3 regions of the Streptomyces sp. NPDC088923 genome follow, and region 3 is predicted to be linked to each of the others. Evidence: riboswitches for the same ligand, from Rfam matches in the RefSeq annotation. Region 3 holds a riboswitch; each other region holds the start of a gene.

Region 1 (3,263 bases), on a different contig from region 3:
GGGCCCGGTACCGCCCCGCGCCCCGCCCTCCGTCGTGTTGATCGCAGCTTCGGCACATCGACCACGACAGGAGAGTCATGCCCACCAAGACACTGAGCATCGCCACCGAGGACGGTCACGCAGAGGGCTTCGCCGCCTTCCCCGAGGGAGGAGGGCGGCACCCCGGGGTCCTGTTGTACGCGGACGGCTTCGGCCTCAGGCCCGTGGTACGGGACCTGGCCGGTCAACTGGCCGGGCACGGGTACTACGTCCTCGTCCCCCACCTCTTCTACCGGCACGGCCCCGCGCCGGTGGTCGAACTCCCCGCCTACCTCGGGGGAGAGGAACGGGCGGCGGTCTTCGCCCGCGTGCTGCCCCTCATCGAGGCGCACACCGCCGAACGCGCCCGCAAGGACGCGGACGCCTACCTCGCCTTTCTCGCGGCACAACCCGAGGTCGCGGCGGGGCCGTTCGCCGTCACCGGCTACTGCGTCGGTGGTCTCCTCGCGGTGCGCGCCGCCGCCGAGCACCCCGGCGAGGTGGCGGCCGTCGCCGCGTTCCACGCGCCGGTGGGGGCGGCCGGACCCGGTGTCCACTCCGCGCTCACCGCACGTGTCCATCTCGGCCACGCCGAGGGCGACATGACCCCGGAGGCCCTCGACTCGCTCCACGAAAAACTCGACGCGGCCGGTGTCGACTACACCTCGGAGGTCTACCCCGGCACCCGGCACGGCTTCACCATGGCCGACACCGACGCCTTCAGCGCCACCGGGTTCGCCCGTCACTGGGACCGCCTGCTTCCCCTTCTCGCCGGGACGCTGACGGGCGGCTGAGTCCCCGGCAGCGGCGGGTGGGCGGGGCGGCGACGAGTGCCCGTGGCGGGCGGGGCTGCCTCGGCGGGGAGTGGCGGTGCGGCTTGGTCCGACACGGCGGCCCGCGCGAGCGGAGGCGGTGGCCCACGCGAGCGGGCACGGTGGTTCCCGTGAGCGGGCACGCGGCAGCCCATGCGAACGGGCACGGCGGCCCAGCGAGCCGGCGCGGGCGTCGACGTGCGCGGGCACGGGCCCAAGGCTGTCCGGATACCGGTCGGGTCCGTGTCCGTATTGGGTGCATGACGGCCTGTCTGGGGTGTGGCATGAGCAACAAAGGCGCGGTTGCGTTTGTTACGGAAGTCTTGCCCCGCTTAGCGTCACTCCGGCTGTTCGTCAGGTATGCGCCGCGCCCGCGGCAGCGGACAGCCTTCGCCGAGTTCCGGGGCTTGTACCCGGGAGCCGGGGACCCATGTGTCCCATGGGGTGAATCGGACGCCGTCCGCCGGTGTCCGTAGGAGACCTTCCTGCTCCGAACCCGTCAGCTAACCCGGTAGGCGAGAGGGAAGGAAAGGAACAGCCGCTTCATGGCGTTCACGCGCCCCACGGGCAGGCACCGCCGCCCTGCCGTCCGAGCGTCCCGCACCGGTGCGAAGGTGGCCGGGCTTGCCGCGCTCACGACCGGTTCCGTCGTCGGCACCCTCGCCGCCCCCGCGCACGCCGCGAACCACGAGGGCCCCGACACCGGCCTCACCCGCGTCATCGGCTTCGACAGCGTCGCCCAGGAGATCGCCACGCAGGCCTCCCTCGTGCACTCCGCCGCCGAGCAGGACGCCGCCGAGGCGAAGGCCGCGGCCGCGGCGAGTAAGGAGGCCGCGAAGGCGAAGCGCGAGGCCGAGCGGAAGAAGGAGGCGAAGGAGCGGGCCGCGCGGGCCGCCGAGCGCGAGCGCCTCAACACCTTCGTCCTGCCGATCCCCGGCTCGTACGTCTCCACCGGCTACCACGCCAGCAGTTCGCTGTGGTCGTCCGGCAGCCACACCGGCATCGACTTCCACGCGGCGAGCGGCACGAGCGTCCACGCGGTCGGCGCGGGGACGGTCGTGAAGGTCGACTGGGGCGGCGCGTACGGCAACGAGGTCGTGCTCCGCATGCACGACGGGACGTACACGCAGTACGGGCACCTCACCGCCGCCACCGTCGCGGTCGGGCAGACCGTGACGGCCGGTCAGCAGATCGCCGTCTCGGGCGCCACGGGCAATGTCACGGGCCCTCACCTGCACTTCGAGGCCCGGACGAGCCCCGAGTACGGCTCCGACATGGACCCGCTCGCCTACCTGCGCGGCCACGGCATCGACATCTGAGCCCGTCCCGCGCCTCGCGACGCCTTCGAAAGCCCCCGGCCGCCCCCGGGGGCTTTCGGCATTCCGCGTACGGGCCTCGACGTCGCGCCCGGCAGCTCCACTCCCGGCACCGCACCGCACGCCCCGCTCCCGGTACGGCGCACCTCGCCCTTTCCGCCCCGAACCGCCCGTAAACAGCGCACCGGGGCCCGAAGATATTCGGGGAATGCGCCCTGCCGTGAGGAATTCTTCACTGTTCTCATAGGGTCACTGCTCTAATGTCTGGTGGAGCCACCTCGCGGACGTCCAACGGCAGCGTTTCGCGGTGAATAATGCGGAGGTCGGGTCATGAGTATTCCCGCGCACTCGGTATGCACGGCGATCAGGGACGATATCGTCTCGGGCGTGTACGAGCGGGGGAGCCGGCTCACGGAGGAATTGCTCGCGCGGAGATACGGGGTCTCGCGGGTGCCGGTGCGGGAGGCGCTGCGCACGCTGGAGGCGGAGGGCTTCGTGGTGACGCGCCGGCACGCGGGGGCGCAGGTCGCCGAGCCGGGGGCGCGGGAGGCCGTGGACGTCCTGGAGACGAGGCTGCTCCTGGAGCCGCTGTGCGCGGCGCGCGCCGCGCAGCGCAGGACCGAGGCGCACCTCAAGGTGCTGCGCGGCCTCGTCAGGCTGGGGCAGGAGCGGGCACGCCGGGGGCAGGAGGAGGACCTGCGCTCGCTGGGCGGCTGGTTCCACGAGACCCTCGTGCAGGCCAGCGCGAGCGAGACCCTGACCTCCCTGCTGACCCTGCTGCGGCAGAAGATCGCGTGGATGTACGTGGTCGAGTCGCCCGCCCGCCCGCAGGAGTCCTGGGCCGAGCACGGCGCGATCGTCGACGCCCTGGCGCGCGGTGACGCGGAGCGGGCCCGCGCGCTCACGGCGCAGCACGCCGACCGCGCGCGGCGCGCCCACCGCCTGCGCGGCCCAGGCCCCTACCCGCCGCGCCGCCCGCCGGGGCGCGACCCCGAGGAGGCCCCCGCCTGGTGAGGCCGGGTGAGCCCCCGCCGGTGAGCCGCGCGGACCCGCGCCCGGTGAGCCGCGCGGATCCGCGCCCGGTGAGGACTTCGCAACATCCCGTAAACAATCCGGG
Region 2 (3,263 bases), on a different contig from region 3:
GCGCGAACGCCGCACGACGGAACGGCTCCTCGCGCAGCACACCGGACGAACGCGGGAGCGGGTGCACGAGGACATGGAACGCGATCTCGTCCTGACGGCGGCGGAGGCACAGGCGTACGGGATCGTCGACGCCCTCGCCGACCGGCGCGCCCCGCACTCCGGGACCAGGTGAGCGCGTGCTGCCGCCCGAACTCCCGCCGCTGCCCGCGCTGACCCGCGCCGAGGGCGAACTCGTCGACCACTACCTCGCCACCGCCGAGCTGCTCGGGCGGGTCAATCCCGCGCGCGGCGACGACACGTACGCCGCCCTGCGCGCCGCCCAGGCGCTCGTCACCGAGGTGACGCGACTGCGGGACGCGCTGGCGCTGATGCACGCGCGCGGCGAGACCGAGCTGCACCGGGCCACGCTGGAGCGGGCCTTGCGCGTCCTGGACGGCGAACGCCGGGCGGGGCGCGTCGCGGTGCCGCCCGCCGGGGCGGCCGACGCGGGCAACGGGAGCGCGGGAGACGGCGGGCGGGAACGCTGAGCGGGGCCGGAACGCTGAGCGGACGGGCACACTGAGCAGCCGCGCGCCCGCTGGGCGGCCGGTAGCGCCGCGCGGCCGTTGGCGCCGCGCGGCCGTTGGCGCCGCGCGGGCGCGCCCGCGCGGGCCGTTCGCGGTGCACGCGGGGCGTGAAGTCCGCGCCGGACGGCGCATAACCCTTCGTAACCCTTCACATGCATGCGCTCCGCGACCATTCGTGTCCGTAGCGCGACGCGCGACGGCCGAACGGAGGACCCCCCAATGACGTACGCCCGAGTCGGCGCCACGTCGCCCGCGGTTGCCCCCGCGGTCCGCGATCCGCCCCGCGCGCAGGGCGTCAGCGCTGGTCGACGGCTCGTCCCGCCCAAATGGCCCCGCACCTGACGGACTTTCGCCACCCAATCGCCATACGGGTGACTAAGCTCACATAAGCCGGTTTTCATTCGGTATCCGGCGGTGTCGTGCGTCAAGATCGCTCCCGACGACAAGCCCCCGCCGCCGCGGCGGGGCGGTCCGGGCGGACGCCGAGTCCCGTCCGCCGCCCGGACGCCAGGTCGACACGGAGTGGATCGGCGGGAGTGGAGGACCCGAGCACGGCGGTCCGGGCCCGGAAACGGGCGCCGGTCCTTGGGGTGAAGCCGCGTGAGCGGCCGGGCATCTTCGCCAGTCCGAACCCGACAGGTCATCCTTCACAGGCGGTTGACGAAGGGTTACGCATGCTGGTGCGCAATCGAGTTCCCGTCCTGCTCTCCCGGACCGGCGCGGTATCGGTCCTCACCCTCGCCGCCGTGGGCGGCACCGTCCTCGTCCCCGGCGCCTCCGGAGAGGCCTCGGCGGCGGTCCGGATCTCCGCGAAGGCGCTCAAGGTCGCGGCGTCCAAGAAGGGCGCCCCCTACCGCTGGGGCGCGACGGGCCCGCATCGCTTCGACTGCTCGGGCCTGACGCTCTATTCGTTCAAGAAGGCGGGCAAGTCCCTGCCCCGTACCGCGCAGGCGCAGTACAACCGGACCCGGCACGTCTCGGCCGGGAAGCGCACCAAGGGCGACCTGGTGTTCTTCCGCTCCGGCGGCGGCGTCTACCACGTGGGCATCTACGCCGGGAAGAACAAGATCTGGCACGCCCCCAAGACGGGAGACGTGGTCAAGCTCGAAAAGATCTGGTCGAAGCGGGTCTCGTACGGACGCGTGCGGTAAGCGGCGGGCGCGCGCGGGTTCATGAGCCTGAGGCCTTGAGCCCCCGGCTCGTGGGGCGGGCTCGTGGCGGGGGCTCAGCCCTCCGGCACGGCAGCCGCGCGCGCCGGTCGCCAGGGCAGCGCGACCAGGACCGTCTTGCCGCCCTGCGGCGTCGGGACCACCGAGAGCCTGCCGCCGTTCTCCGCCGCGAGGAAGCGGATGATCGCGAGACCGCGCCCGTTGTCCTGCTGGACGGCGGCGGGGAGGCGGCGCGGGGGGCGCGGGTGGGAGTCGGTCACGCCGACGCGCAGGAGTTCGTCACGGTCGAGCGAGACGGTGACGGTGAAGAACGGGGATCGTCCGCCCGTGTGCAGGACGGCGTTGGTGACGAGTTCGGAGACGATCAGGCGCACCGCGTCGGCCAAGTCGTCCCGCGCGGGCAGTCCCCACTCCGCGAGGAGCGTGCCGACGAACGCGCGCGCCTCGGGGACCGAGGCGGCGTCGCTCGGCAGCGTGACGGAGGCTTCCTGGTGATCGGCCATGACAACCTGCCCCTTTCCACCGGGCGTCCGCACGGCGCACCGGGTCGGTGGTTCGCGACAGCCTGCCACCAGCACGGGGCGCGTTCCGGAGACTGTGCGCCACTGTCGCCCGAAGCGGTGAAGCCTGCTACGGCAGAGCGGATTCCACGGCGCGGGGAGGCGCGCCCGAAGTACGAGGAGGGGCGTCCGAGTACGGGACGGAGCGGCCCGGAGCACGGAAGCCGGAGCGGCCCGGAGCGCGGGACGGGAGCGGCGCGGGGGGCGGGGCGGAGCCGTCCGCATCGCGAAACCCCGGTGCCCCGCGCACGTACCGCCTGGTTGGCTCCGCGCATGACCTCACCTGCCGAGCCGCGCATACGTCACGCCGTGCCCGCCGACATCGCCCCTGTCCTCGCCTTCTGGCGCGAGGCCGCCGAGGGGACGAGCATCAGCGACGACCCCGCCGGGGTCCGCCGCCTCCTCGACCGCGACCCCGAGGCGCTGCTGCTCGCCGAGCGCGACGGCACACTCGTCGGCACGGTGATCGCGGGCTTCGACGGCTGGCGCTGCTCCGCGTACCGCCTCGCCGTCCATCCCGCCTACCGCCGCCAGGGCATCGCGACGGCCCTCCTCGACGCGATGGAGGAGCGTTTCGCCGCGCTGGGCGGTCGCCGCGTCGACGCGATGGTCCTGGAGGAGAACACGCGCGCGCACGGTGCGTGGGGCGCGGCGGGGTACGTACGCGAGGAGCGGTGGCGACGCTGGGTGAAGCCGGTGTGACGGGACCGTCGGACCGGGTGTGACGGGCCGACGTGACGGGGTACCGGGACCGGGCCGGCGTGACGGGTGGTGGCCTCAGCCGCGGGCCCGCCGCCCCCGCTCCGCCCGCCCACTGCGCAGCCGCATCGCCCGCCACAGCGCTGCCGCACCCGGGCTGCTCACCGGAGGCCGCTCGTGCGGGGCGAGGCAGCAGGCGTCGTGCGCGATCCACGCCTCGCCGTAGTCCCCGGTGGTGTCCTCCCGGCCAGGCGCCCCCCTGCGAGGTG
Region 3 (3,263 bases):
GATGGCGTTGGCGCCGAGCGAGGACTTGTCGGGCGTGGCGTCGAGGTCGGACATCGCCTGGTCGATCAGGCGCTGCTCGGTCGCGTCGTAGCCGACGAGCTCCGGGCCGATCTGCTCGATCACGGCGAGGACGGCCTTCTCGACGCCCTTGCCCTGGTAACGGTTGGCGTCACCGTCACGCAGCTCGATGGCTTCGAAGGCACCGGTGGACGCACCGGAGGGCACGGCAGCACGGCCGGTGCTGCCGTCGTCGAGGCCGACCTCGACCTCGACCGTGGGGTTGCCTCGGGAGTCCAGGATTTCCCGGGCTACGACGACGTCGATGGACGGCACGAGCATCTCCTTCTGGGATGTGGAGCAGGTCTGCGGGGGCCCTTGCGGGGCCTTCCGCTGCATGAGCCTAACCGGCCGGGGGGCCGGGGTCGGCCTACGCCCGGGACTCGGTCGGAATCAGGGGGACAGAGCCGGTGAATAGGGCGAATCGGGTGGGCGGAACGGGGCCGAACGGGGCATCTGAGCCGAGGGGGTGACAGGTGAGCCGCGCTGGTGAGCGGGGGTGTGCGCGGGTGAGGTGCGGGGCGGGAGTCCCGTCCGGCAGGGAAAAGCCCCGCCCCGCCGCGTACGGGGGAGAACGCGGCGGGGCGGGGCGGTCCTGCGGGGGAACGCCACGGGCGCGGGGCCCGGTCGTCCCGGAGGGGGTCAGCTGAGGTGGAGCTGCTGGCCCGGGTAGATGAGGTCGGCGTCCTTGACGATGTCCTTGTTCAGCTCGAAGAGCTTGTTCCAGCCGCCGGAGACGTGGTGCTTCTGGGCGATCTCGCTGAGGCTGTCGCCCTTGACGACCTTGTACTCGCCGTCGCCCTTGGGGACGGTGATGCCGGTGTCGGTCTTGACCGTGCCGGTGGTCGACTTCGGGGTGGTGTGCTGCTGCTGGGGGGCCTGGCGCTGCTGGCTGCGCGAGGCGCTCTGGTCGCTGGAGGAGCGCTCCTGCGTCTGCTGGCCGCCACCATTGGGGTTGACGCCCGGGTCGACACCGTCGTTGGTGAGGTTGCCGGCGCCGGCGCAGGACCAGGCACCCGGGCCCTGCATGTCGAGGAGACGCTCGGCGGTGGCGATCTGCTGGTCCTTGGTGGCCAGGTCGGCGCGCGGGGCGTACTGGGTGCCACCGGCGGCGGCCCAGGAGGACTGGTTGAACTGGAGGCCACCGTAGTAGCCGTTGCCCGTGTTGATGGACCAGTTGCCGCCGGACTCGCACTGGGCGACGGCGTCCCAGGTGGCGGTCGAGGCGGCGGAGGCGCTGCCGCTCGCCATCAGCGGGACGGCGATCGCGGCGCCGGTGACACCGGCGAACGCGACGATGCGGGTGGTACGACGGCGACGGTGCTTGGCCTTGCCGGAAAACAGCATGGAGTATCTCCTCACCGACGCCTGCGAGGTGAGCTGTCGGGTTCGGGCCCGTGAGTTGCCCGGCCGGACGGCGGCTGCCGCCCGGCTTCACCCCTAGCCCCGGGCCGGCGCCCGGTCTCCCGGACGCCGGCTGGGACGCAAACCTTGGGTCCCCCGCTCCTGCCTTCGGCGCGTGACGCGACGACTGTCCCGAAACGGGCGCCGGCAGGATTCGGCGTGACGACCGTCGGGGCCTCCCGGTGGGGAAGCGAGCACGACGTTAAGCAAGAAATCAGCGGAACTTCAAAGACGATCAGGGCGGTTGAGACTCATGTCTCACTCGACCCCTACCGGACAATAACGGACAGATGCGGTCAACCGCTTGTCCGGTTATCGCCCTGATTCCGCACCAAGATCCAGGCTCTGGCCAGGAAGAATGAGGTCCGGGTCGGCGCCGACGATCTTCTTGTTCTGCTCGTAGAGCCCGGTCCAGCCGTCGGCCAGCTTGTGCGCCTCGGCGATACTCCAGAGATTGTCCCCTTCGCGCACCTTGTACGGATCGGCCTTGTCCGCCCCGTCCGCACCCTTCTGACCCTCCGTGTCCGTGGCCGCGTGGCGGCCGCCGGGAGCGGAACGGTCGGCTCCGGAGTCGCGGCCGTCGCCGGGAGTGGCGGATGTCTCGCCGGAGAGGTCACTGCCGGGGACGGTGGTCGACTCGGAGGGCGAGGCGGAGCCGGAGGGTTCCGCGGCCTCGGAGGGCGAGCCGGAGGGGGCGGGCTTCGCGTGCTTGCCGCGGCTGTGCCCCGTGGCGCCGCTCTCGCCCGTGGTGGCGTCCGCGCCCGCGCCCGCGGCCGCGTCCTCGTCCTTGCCGGACGGGCTCGCGGAGGCGTCGGAGGACGGGGTCCCGGTGGAGGCTTCCGCGTCGGGTGTCTTCGAGGCGGAGGGGTCGGCGCTCGCCGAGGACGAACTCCCCTCGCCCTTCTTCTCCTTCTTGTCCTTCTTGTCCGTCTGCTTCTCGCCCGGCGCGGTGGCGCTCGGCGTGCCCTCGGGGGCGGGCGCGGAGGCCGTCGAGCCGTCCTCCGTGGTGAGCCCGGCGGTCAGGGCGCAGCCGGGCCAGGCGGAGGGACCCTGGGCCGCGAGGATGCGCTGACCCACCTGTATCTGCTGGGCGGGCGTCGCCATGTCGGCGCGGGGCGCGAGGTCGAGACCGCCGTGCGCCTCCCACTCCTCGTCGGAGAGCTGGAGGCCGCCGTAGTAGTCGTTGCCGCTGTCGGCCGCCCAGTCACCGCCCGTCTCGCACTCCACGAGGCGGTCCCAGGGACCCTGGTCGGCGCTCGCGGTCCCCGCGCCGAGGAGGGGGATGGCGATGGCGGAGCCGGTGACCCCGGCCGCGACGACAAGGGCCGGGGCCTGGCGGGGGCGTCGGTGGCGACCGTTCCCGGAGAGCATGCGGTGCCTTTCGCAAGAGCTGAGGGTCAGCTGGTGGGACAGATGATCCGACGTGAACGTAGCGGGATTCGAACGCTCGTCACAAGTCGATGCAGCACTGATCACGCGAACATCACATTATTGACGCGCATTCAGTTCACGACTGCTCACATCCCTGCGCAGAGGGGGTGAAACGGACGGGAAGGGTGCGCAGGCCTCGCATGATGAGGCCGCCGCGCCAGCGCAGTTCTTCGGGGTCGGCGTCGAGGGCGAGGCCGGGGAGGCGCGTGAAGAGGCGGGTGAGGGCGGTCTTTCCCTCCAGGCGGGCGAGCGGGGCGCCGAGGCAGTAGTGGATGCCGTGGCCGTAGCCGAGGTGCTGGTTGTCGCGGCGGGTGAGGTCGAGCGTGGTGGGGTCGGGGAAGCGCGCGGGATCGTGGTCGGCGGCGGCGAGG

The links. Region 3 has a riboswitch for cyclic di-AMP ahead of ACIP4O_RS04030 (transglycosylase family protein). Riboswitches for the same ligand answer to the same signal wherever they lie in the genome.
Region 1: another riboswitch for cyclic di-AMP. It lies ahead of ACIP4O_RS29425 (M23 family metallopeptidase); the one in region 3 lies ahead of ACIP4O_RS04030 (transglycosylase family protein).
Region 2: another riboswitch for cyclic di-AMP. It lies ahead of ACIP4O_RS15985 (C40 family peptidase); the one in region 3 lies ahead of ACIP4O_RS04030 (transglycosylase family protein).

The regions. Positions count from the first base shown of each region.
Region 1 is NZ_JBIVIO010000012.1:30,167-33,429, reverse strand. Features, by position in the region: gene ACIP4O_RS29430 (dienelactone hydrolase family protein) at 78-812, shown strand; cyclic di-AMP (ydaO/yuaA leader) riboswitch at 1,212-1,363, shown strand; gene ACIP4O_RS29425 (M23 family metallopeptidase) at 1,376-2,149, shown strand; gene ACIP4O_RS29420 (GntR family transcriptional regulator) at 2,477-3,160, shown strand.
Region 2 is NZ_JBIVIO010000003.1:118,015-121,277, reverse strand. Features, by position in the region: gene ACIP4O_RS15995 (ClpP family protease) at 1-172, shown strand, start outside; gene ACIP4O_RS15990 (hypothetical protein) at 177-527, shown strand; cyclic di-AMP (ydaO/yuaA leader) riboswitch at 1,037-1,237, shown strand; gene ACIP4O_RS15985 (C40 family peptidase) at 1,241-1,717, shown strand; gene ACIP4O_RS15980 (ATP-binding protein) at 1,792-2,238, opposite strand; gene ACIP4O_RS15975 (GNAT family N-acetyltransferase) at 2,569-2,997, shown strand; gene ACIP4O_RS15970 (hypothetical protein) at 3,156-3,263, opposite strand, start outside.
Region 3 is NZ_JBIVIO010000001.1:862,591-865,853, reverse strand. Features, by position in the region: gene eno (phosphopyruvate hydratase) at 1-339, opposite strand, end outside; gene ACIP4O_RS04030 (transglycosylase family protein) at 700-1,404, opposite strand; cyclic di-AMP (ydaO/yuaA leader) riboswitch at 1,408-1,585, opposite strand; gene ACIP4O_RS04025 (transglycosylase family protein) at 1,774-2,832, opposite strand; gene ACIP4O_RS04020 (cytochrome P450) at 2,969-3,263, opposite strand, start outside.